3 regions of the Nitratireductor sp. PBL-C9 genome follow, and region 2 is predicted to be linked to each of the others. Evidence: predicted binding sites of a transcription regulator. Region 2 holds the regulator's gene; each other region holds the start of a gene.
The links. The regulator LexA, encoded in region 2, represses DNA repair genes until DNA is damaged. The targets are predictions, from matches to a motif close to TGTTCNNNNTGTGTTCNG.

Region 1 (3,276 bases), on a different contig from region 2:
GCTTGTGGGAAAGCCCGTCGACAAGGTCTTGCGGATCGGCCCTGCCGGCGTCGGTCAGGTCGCTGACACCGATGCCCAGAAGGCGAAAGCGCGTGCCATCCACCTCCCGTTTCAGGAGTTCCAGCCCCGTGTGAAAGATGCGGTCGGCGAGCCGTGTCGGGTCTCCCAGCTGCCGGTTGCGTGTGCGCAGCCGGAACTCGGCGGTCTTGAGTTTCAGAACGACGGTTCGACCGGCAATGTCGGCCTCCTTAAGCCGGGCGGAAACCCGCTCGGAAAGCGCGCGCAGCACCGGCACCAGATCCTCCATCCGGGACAGATCCGTGTTGAACGTGGTTTCAGACGAAACGCTTTTTGCTTCACTGCGCGGTTTCACGCCGCGTTCGTCCATGCCGCGCGAAAGGTGATAGAGCCGGTCGCCCATCGTGCCGTAACGCCGCATCAGCTCGTTGCGCTCCATGGTCTGAAGCTGGCCGATGGTGCGGATGCCATCCTTGCCGAGCGTGGCGGCAAAGGCCTTGCCGACGCCCCAGATGAGCGTGACGGGCTGTCTCTGAAGAAAGCTGACGGCCTCTTCCTGACCGATCACGGAAAAGCCGCGCGGCTTGTCCAGGTCTGAAGCCACCTTGGCCAAGAATTTGCAGTAGGAGAGGCCGACCGAAACGGTGATGCCGACTTCCTCTTCCACCTGCCGTGCGAAGCGGGCGAGCACCAGGGCGGCGGGCGCACCATGCAGTTTCTCCGTGCCGGCGAGATCGAGAAAGGCTTCGTCGATGGACAGCGGCTCGACCATGGGGGTGAGCGCCTCCATCATTGAGCGCACCTGACGGCCGACCCTTGAATATTTCTCCATGTCCGGCTTGACCACGACGGCCTCGGGGCATGCTTCGAGCGCCTTGAACATGGGCATGGCAGAGCGAACGCCGTGGATGCGGGCGATGTAGCAGGCGGTGGAGACGACACCGCGTTTGCCCCCACCAATGATGACCGGCCTGTCGCGCAGGGCCGGATTGTCCCGCTTCTCGACCGAGGCGTAGAAGGCATCGCAGTCGACATGGGCGAGAGACAGGCGGTCAAGCTCGGCATGGGCGAGCATGCGCGGGCTCCCGCATGACCGGCAACGCCGCGATGCGGTGTTCGCCGGGGTCAGGCAATCGCGGCAAATGCCATGCGTGAGGGCGTTGACAGGCATGATTGATCATGTGAACATAAAGTGAACATGCATCTTACTTGAAACACCGCCATGGCACAAGCTGCGGTCTGGAGCAGGCGGGTTGCCAGAAGCCGGGTTGCAACAGGTCAGGGTGGACTATCGGATTGCGCCCCTGACGCCGGATTTGTGGCCGGCATTCGAGGATCTGTTTGGCAGGCAGGGCGCCTGTTACGGTTGCTGGTGCACGCATTTTCGTTTGCCACCGGCGGTGCGGCGACAAAACGACCGCGAGAGCAACAGGGATCACATCAAGGCGCGAATTGCAGCCGGCCCGCCTCCGGGGATCTTGCTCATGGATGGCGCAAAGGCGGATGGCTGGATGCAGATCGGGCCGCGCGCCGACATTTCCGAATGGAACAACAAGGGGCGTGTCTCTGCGCCGCTGGGAGAGGGCGAGGAGCGTGAGGTGGATATCTGGGCGATCTCGTGCTTCTTCCTGCGAAGCTCGGCGCGCCGAAAGGGCCTGTCTCACGTGCTTGTTGCCGGCGGGATCGATTTTGCCCGGCAAAACGGCGCGCGCCTGCTGGAAGCCTGTCCGATCACCCGGTCGAACGACAAGCGTTCCATCGGCCTGTTCGTGGGCTCGACGCGGGTCTTTGAAAAGGCCGGGTTCCAGACGGTCGCAGAGCGCAAGGCGGGGCGGCCGCTGATGCGGTTTACGCTTTGACTGTGTGATGCCGGGATGCGCTGTGGTTCTGGCCGGGCGCGGCGTTGTCTTTGCCAGGCCCGGCAGGTGCGGTGTGACTGTTCAGAGCGTTGCTGACGAGAAAAGGTTCGCCGGTAATGCGCTATCTCATTGATTTTGCGCAATTTTGGCCGGGAAATCGGTTTCCACTTTTGCTGGAATCGCTTTAGATCTGCAGTGAGCGGGCGATTTTCTCGCCGGCCTCTTTCCAGTGTTCCACAGCCGTTACGCCCTCGGGGATCGGCGGCATCAGCGTGCGCACGGAATTGTCGGCCATCAGGTGGAAGAGATGCGCGTCCTCCACCGTGTCGCGCACCGAGACGAGGTTGTAATACATGTCGTCGACGAAGGCGACGGGACGCTGATGCTCGCCGCGCAGGCGCTGGATTGCCGGGCCCTTGGCGCGCTCGGTCGTGAGCAGCGGATAGTGCATTTCCAGTTGGTCGAGCAGGGTGCGGCGCGTCTGCCGGTAGCGGTGGGGCATGGCGGTCAGGAGCACCACCTGGCTTGCTTTCGAAAGCCGTGCAATGGTTTCGGAGGCGTCTTCGGCCAGCGCCTGCCAGTCATGCTGGACCTCGAAAAACGCATCGACGAGCTGCGCCACGGTTTCATTGCTCACGCGGTCTCCGGAGGCGAGGTCGGTGACGTTCCCGTTGAGGCCAAAGCTTTCGAGCTTCAGCTCGAAGCCGCGCGTGCGCAGATATTCCGGAAACGGCCGGATGAATTCCAGGATCACGTCGTCCACATCGAGCACCAGCAGGGGATCGCTGCCGAGCGATAATTCGTCAATTTGCCGGGAGGTTTCCGGATCGATCGTCATGTTTGTGCCGTCCAAATCGTGTCAGGGCTGAATGTCGTAAGATGTGTTGCCATGGGGCAGGGCGGCTGGCGCGCGCGCAACCCGCTCGGGCGCGATGCCGCTTTCTTCGCAAAAGCGCAGCACTGTCGGCTCATGCGCCAGCACGAACTGCAGAACACCCGCCAGAAAACCCGGTTCGGCGGCGGCAGCGCGGATCTGGTGGGCCTCGATGCCGGTCAGCGACAGGAAGCGCGGCAGAAGTTCGCCGTCTGCCGCAATGAAGGCCAGGGCGGACACGGCAATGGTTTCGGCTTCCTCGCGTTGCATGGTTCATCCTCAATATAGGGTGTTTGGCCCGCTGCTGCATTTTCAACACGTGAATTGCGCGCAAAACCAGGGCCGTTATGCTGGAAGACTACGATTCGCAGGCGCCCATTACCGATTCATAAATCAAATCGTGCAAGGGTGGCGTCTGAAATTTCGGTGTATCGCACATCGCGGTCGGCAACCGGCGGTCTGCTGTTACGGCGGAGTTGAGTGGGACGGGGTTTGATGTCGAAGAAAGTCATGATCGTCGAAGAC
Region 2 (3,276 bases):
GCATCAATGGATATCGCCCTCTGGGAGAATGGTCCGGCGCTCTGGCGCGACGCCGTGCCGGCGGTGGAGATCGATGCGCACAAATATGTGCGTGGTCATGTGGCGGTTGTTTCGGGCGGTGGCGCATCCACTGGTGCTGCGCGGCTTGCCGCGCGTGGCGCGGCGCGCGCCGGGGCAGGGGCCGTGACGGTGCTTTCGCCTGCAAACGCCCTGTCGGTGAACGCGATGCACCTGACCTCAATCATGCTGCGCAAGGCGGAGGCAGTGGATGAACTCATCGCCTTCCTCGATGAGCGAAAACCGACAGCCGCTGTTCTCGGCCCGGCAGCCGGCACAGGCGAGCGCACGCGCAGCTTCGCGCTGGGTTTTCTGGAGCGCGATGAAGGGCTGAAAGGGCTGGTGCTGGATGCCGACGCCATCACCGCCTTTGCCGATGCGCCCGATACGCTCTTCGAGGCCGTGAGAAGCTCCGCCTTAGCGACCGTGCTGACGCCGCATGACGGTGAATTCGCGCGCCTCTTCGGCGATCTCGCGGCTGACGCTTCCATGTCCAAGGTGGAGCGTGCGCGCGCAGCGGCAGAGCGCTCAGGAGCGGTGATCATCCTGAAGGGGGCGGACACGGTCGTCGCCTGCCCGGACGGGCGCGCCGCGATCAACACCAACGGATCGCGTTTCCTGGCGACGGCGGGCTCTGGCGATGTTCTGTGCGGGATTGTGGCCAGCCTTCTGGCGCAGGGCATGCCGGTCTTCGAAGCGGCATCGGCCGGCGTGTGGCTGCATGCAGAGGCTGGCGGGATGTTTGGCCGGGGCCTGATTGCGGAAGACCTCCCCGAGATGCTTCCGCATGTCTTCCAGGCGCTCTTCCCGGACGATGTTGGCTGAACCGACGCGGAGCTTGAAAAGAGCGCGCATTCTGGATGCCGGATGGCATCGGAGCCGGGGCATGCCTGAAGCCGCCCCGGATAGTCTTAAACTCAGTAGCGGCGCATCAGGCCGACGAGGCGACCCTGCACCTTGACGCGGTCGGGGCCGAAGATACGGGTTTCGTAAGCCGGATTGGCGGCTTCAAGGGCAATCGATGCGCCCTTGCGGCGGAAGCGCTTCAGCGTTGCCTCTTCCTGATCCACCAGCGCCACGACGATCTCGCCGGGATTGGCGGTCTGCGTCTCGCGGATGATCACCGTGTCGCCATCGAAAATGCCCGCATCGATCATCGAGTCGCCCTTGACCTCAAGCGCGTAGTGATCGCCACCGGTAAGCATGTCCGGCGGAACCGCGATGGAATGGGTCTGGTGCTGAATGGCGTCGATGGGGACACCGGCAGCGATGCGGCCCATCACAGGCACGGAAACGACGCCGGAAAGCGCGTCATCATTGCTGGCGGCAGGCTTGGAGGCCGCTGGCGCGGGCGTCTTGCCGAGGCTGCCCTCGATGACGCTTGGCGAAAAGCCGCGCGCGGCGGAATTGAGGCCCGGCGCGATGGAATCGGGAAGCCGCAGAACCTCCAGCGCACGCGCCCTGTTCGGGAGCCGGCGAATGAAGCCGCGCTCCTCCAGAGCCGTGATCAGCCGGTGAATGCCGGACTTGGAGGCGAGGTCGAGCGCCTCCTTCATTTCATCGAAGGAGGGCGGGATTCCGGTCTCCTTCAGTCGTTCATGGATGAACAGAAGAAGTTCGTGCTGCTTGCGGGTCAGCATGGGCGCCACCGAGAATCAGTTAAAAACAAAACCAGAACATACTCTATATGTTCCAGTTGTGTTCCGCAACCGTCCGGTTGCAGCGCCTATGGCGCAGCGAAAAGCGCCTTGGCTCCGTCTGCCACGAACTGGACCGCGAGGGCTGCCAGAATGACGCCCAGGAGGCGCGTCAGGATGGAGCGTCCCGTTTCGCCCAGAAAGCGGTCCACGCGCTCCGCCAGCGTGAAAACGGCATAGGTGAGGAGGATCGTTCCAAGCAGGATGCCGAGCAGCGCGATGGTGCCAAGAATCGAATTGAACTCGCCCGAAAGAAGCACGGTGGCCGAGATGGCGCCGGGACCCGCGATCAGCGGAATGGCCAGCGGGAAGGCGGCGATGTTGCGGATCATGTCGCGCGTGATCGCGCGCTCGGCACTCTTTTCGTGGCGCTCCTGGCGGCGCTCGAAGATCATCTCGAAGGCGATGAAGAACAGAAGCAGGCCGCCTGCCACACGGAAGGCGGGAAGCGTGATGCCGAACACGGCCAGAATGGCGCTGCCAGCGACGCCGAACAGGGCCAGAACGGCGAATCCGATGATGGCTGCGCGCACGGCCACCTGATTGCGCTCCGAGCGGTTCATGCCCGCTGTCAGCGCCAGAAAGAGCGGCGCAAGCCCTGGCGGATCGACGGTTACCAGCAATGTGACGAAGGCGTTGAAAACGGTATCGTAACCAGGCATCGGGTTCTCCTTGCGGCCTCTCTAGCCCAGCTTGGATGCGAGGGAAAAGCCCTCATTCTTCACGCAGGCTCGCTTCCTGCGGCAATTTGTCAAGGCGCTCATCCCCAGGAGGTTCGTATGCGCCTGAAATTGCGTTGGATTTCCGTCATCAAAAACGGATGCTCAATTGGAGAATCGCTGACGGCTCATATATAAAGAGTATGTGATTCCTCATTAAGAATGTGACACGTTTTGACTGACCAGACGACGCCGAACGGATCGGGCGAGCCCGACGAAATCGAGCCGATTTCCATTGTCGAGGAGATGCAGCGCTCTTATCTCGATTATGCGATGAGCGTGATCGTGAGCCGCGCCCTGCCGGATGCACGCGATGGTCTGAAGCCGGTGCATCGGCGCATTCTCTATGCATCCCATGAGAGCGGTTACCACTGGAACCGCAAATATGTGAAATCGGCCCGCCCCGTTGCCGACGTGATGGGTAAATACCACCCGCACGGCGATGCCGCCATCTACGACGCCTTGGTGCGTATGGCGCAGAACTGGTCCATGCGCCTGCCGCTGGTCGACGGGCAGGGCAATTTCGGCTCCATCGACGGCGATCCGCCGGCGGCAATGCGTTACACCGAGTCGCGTCTCACCAAGGGCGCGCATGAGCTTCTGGAAGACATCGACAAGGACACGGTCGATTTTCAGGACACCTATGACGGCTCCTCCAGCGAGCCGCGCGTGCTTCCGGCGCGCTATCCGAACCTTCTGGTCAATGGTTCGGGTGGTATCGCCGTCGGCATGGCGACGAACATTCCGCCGCACAATCTGGTCGAAGTCATCAATGGCTGCGTGGCGCTGATCGAGAACCCCGC
Region 3 (3,276 bases), on a different contig from region 2:
CGCCACCGTGCCGGAAAGCGCACCGCGCCTTGCCCCGGCCGCAGCGCGCGGCGAAGGCTTCCTCACGCAGCCGGATTTCCACTCTCACCGCTCGGAAACGGAAATGATGCGCTTCCTGCGCAGGCTCGCCGACAAGGATCTTGCGCTCGACCGCGCCATGATCCCGCTTGGCTCCTGCACCATGAAGCTCAACGCTGCTGCCGAGATGATGCCCGTGAGCTGGCCGGAAGTGGGTGGCCTTCACCCCTTCGCTCCGCCGGAACACACGTTGGGTTATCGTCGCATGATCGACGATCTGGACCGCTGGCTCTCGGAAATCACCGGCTTCGACGCAGTTTCGCTGCAGCCCAATGCCGGTAGCCAGGGCGAATATGCCGGTCTCCTGGCCATCCGCCGCTATCACGCCGAGCGCGGCGAAGGTGACCGCGATATCTGCCTCATCCCCTCCTCCGCCCATGGCACCAACCCGGCGTCCGCCTCCATGGCCGGCATGCGGGTGGTGGTCGTGCGCTGCACGGAAGATGGCAATATCGATCAGGACGACCTGAAGGCGAAGGCGGAAGAGCACGCCGACAAGCTGGCGGCGCTGATGCTGACCTACCCGTCGACCCACGGCGTGTTCGAGGAAGGCGTGCGCGACATGTGCGCGGTGATCCACGAACACGGCGGCCAGGTCTATTTCGACGGCGCCAATCTCAACGCCATGGTCGGGCTTGCCCGTCCGGGCGATCTGGGAGCGGATGTCTGCCACCTGAACCTGCACAAGACCTTCTGCATTCCCCATGGCGGCGGCGGACCGGGCGTTGGCCCGATCGGCGTCAAGGCGCATCTGAAGCCGTTCGTGCCGGGGCATGTGGCGCTCGGCAGCAGCCATGCGGTGGCCGCAGCCCCCTATGGCAGCGCGTCGATCCTGCCGATCACATGGATGTATATCCGCATGATGGGCGGCGACGGCCTCAAGCGGGCGACGGAAATGGCAATCCTCAACGCCAATTACATCGCCCACAGCCTGAAGGAGCACTACCCGGTGCTCTACAAAGGCCGCAACGACCGTGTCGCGCATGAGTGCATTCTCGACACGCGGGTGTTCAAGGATCGCGCCGGCATCACCGTCGACGACATCGCCAAGCGGCTCATCGACTATGGCTTCCACGCCCCGACCATGAGCTTCCCCGTTGCGGGCACGCTGATGGTGGAGCCGACGGAGTCGGAGCCGAAGAGCGAAGTCGACCGCTTCTGCCAGGCGATGATCTCCATCGCCGAAGAAGCTGCGCGGGTGGAAAAGGGCGAATGGCCGAAGGATGACAATCCGCTCGCCAACGCGCCGCACACCGCGATGGAGCTGATGGGTGACGACTGGACGCATCCCTATAGCCGCAGCGAAGCCGCCTTCCCCGAAGGTTCGCTCGAGGCAGCGTCCAAATACTGGCCGCCCGTCTCGCGCGTCGACAATGTCGGCGGCGACCGCAATCTGGTCTGCGCCTGCCCGCCCATCGAAGCGCTGGCAAGCTGACCACGATGAAACGGATCATCTCCCCAAGCTGGGGAGATGATCGCCTCAATTGCCGCGCACCTCTTGGCGCGCGCCCCCGCTTTCTGGTAAAGCGTCGTCCACACACTCCGAACGGAACCGGAACAGGCTTCGCTTTGCCTTGCAAACCATGGCAAACTGCGGGCTGATTCGCGGACAGGAAACAACACGCTTCATGGACGACAACAACGACCTCTTCGCCGGAATGCCTGCCGCCGGGACGCCTGCCAATGTGGAACGTGCGAAAACGCCCGAGCCGGCAGCGCCTCAGCGCAAGCCCGCTGCGCGTCCCGCGCCATCTGCATCGCCCGCCCCGTCGGGCGACGGCTACAGTGCGGCCGACATTGAGGTTCTGGAAGGTCTGGAGCCCGTTCGTCGCCGTCCCGGCATGTATATTGGCGGCACCGACGACAAGGCGCTGCACCACCTGTTCGCCGAAGTCATCGACAACTCCATGGATGAGGCGGTGGCCGGCCACGCCACCTTCATCGAAGTGGAACTCGACGAGGAAGGCTATCTCTCCGTCACCGATAACGGTCGCGGCATTCCGGTCGATCCGCACCCCAAGTTCAAGGACAAGTCGGCGCTCGAAGTCATCATGACGACGCTGCATGCCGGCGGTAAGTTCGATTCCAAGGTCTACGAGACCTCCGGCGGCCTGCACGGCGTTGGCGTGTCCGTGGTCAACGCCCTGTCCGAACTCCTTCAGGTGGAGGTTGCCCGCAATCGCCAGCTCTTCCGCCAGACTTTTTCACGCGGCCTGCCGCAGGGCGGACTGGAGAAGCTCGGCGACGTGCACAACCGGCGCGGCACCAAGGTGCGCTTCAAGCCGGACGAAGAAATCTTTGGCAAGGGCGCGAAGTTCGAGCCCGCGCGGCTCTACAAGATGGCCCGCTCCAAGGCCTATCTGTTCGGCGGCGTGGAAATCCGCTGGATTTGCGCCCCTTCCCTGATCGGCGAGAAGGACGAGACGCCCGAAAAGGCGACCTTCCACTTCCCCGGCGGTCTCAAGGACTATCTGGCCGCTTCGCTCGACGGGCAGTTCCAGGTCACCAAGGAGATTTTCTCCGGCCGCAGCGAAAAGACCACCGGTCATGGCGCCGTGGAATGGGCGATCACCTGGTATGGCGGCGACGCCATGCTCAACTCCTATTGTAACACCGTGCCGACGCCCGAGGGCGGAACCCACGAAAGCGGTTTCCGCAACGCGCTCCTGCGTGGCCTGCGCGGCTATGCGGAGCTGACCGGCAACAAGCGCGCTTCCATCATCACCTCCGAAGACGTGATGATCTCGGCCGCCGGCATGCTTTCCGTGTTCGTGCGCGAACCGGAGTTCGTTGGCCAGACCAAGGACAAGCTGGCGACGGCTGCCGCCACCCGCATTGTCGAAAACGCGATCCGCGATCCGTTCGACCACTGGCTTGCAGAAAACCCGCAGGAAGCCTCCAAACTGCTTGAATGGGTTGTGGCGCGCGCCGATGAGCGCCTTCGCCGCCGTCAGGAGCGCGAGGTCAGCCGCAAGAGCGCCGTGCGCAAGCTGCGCCTGCCCGGAAAGCTCGCCGACTGCACCATGGGCGCGGCAGCGGGTGCTGAAATTTTCATCGTCGAGGGCGACTCGGCTGGCGGCTCCGCCAAGCAGGCGCGCAACCGCGCCAGTCAGGCCGTTCTGCCGCTGCGCGGCAAGATCCTCAACGTCGCCAGCGCCGGCTCCAACAAGCTCGCCGCCAACCAGCAGATTTCCGACA

Region 1: the regulator LexA is predicted to act here: its motif matches at 1,200-1,217, upstream of ACRTG1_RS12665 (DNA polymerase IV).
Region 3: the regulator LexA is predicted to act here: its motif matches at 1,621-1,638, upstream of parE (DNA topoisomerase IV subunit B).

What each region holds. Positions count from the first base shown of each region.
Region 1 covers NZ_JBPAXW010000005.1:196,422-199,697, reverse strand. Annotated here, with positions in the region: gene ACRTG1_RS12665 (DNA polymerase IV) at 1-1,189, opposite strand, end outside; gene ACRTG1_RS12660 (GNAT family N-acetyltransferase) at 1,302-1,877, shown strand; gene ACRTG1_RS12655 (hypothetical protein) at 2,062-2,715, opposite strand; gene ACRTG1_RS12650 (DUF3572 domain-containing protein) at 2,737-3,021, opposite strand; gene ACRTG1_RS12645 (response regulator) at 3,247-3,276, shown strand, end outside.
Region 2 covers NZ_JBPAXW010000012.1:6,408-9,683, forward strand. Annotated here, with positions in the region: gene ACRTG1_RS22030 (NAD(P)H-hydrate dehydratase) at 1-882, shown strand, start outside; gene lexA (transcriptional repressor LexA) at 975-1,697, opposite strand; gene ACRTG1_RS22040 (MarC family protein) at 1,784-2,416, opposite strand; gene gyrA (DNA gyrase subunit A) at 2,648-3,276, shown strand, end outside.
Region 3 covers NZ_JBPAXW010000005.1:214,855-218,130, forward strand. Annotated here, with positions in the region: gene gcvP (aminomethyl-transferring glycine dehydrogenase) at 1-1,513, shown strand, start outside; gene parE (DNA topoisomerase IV subunit B) at 1,707-3,276, shown strand, end outside.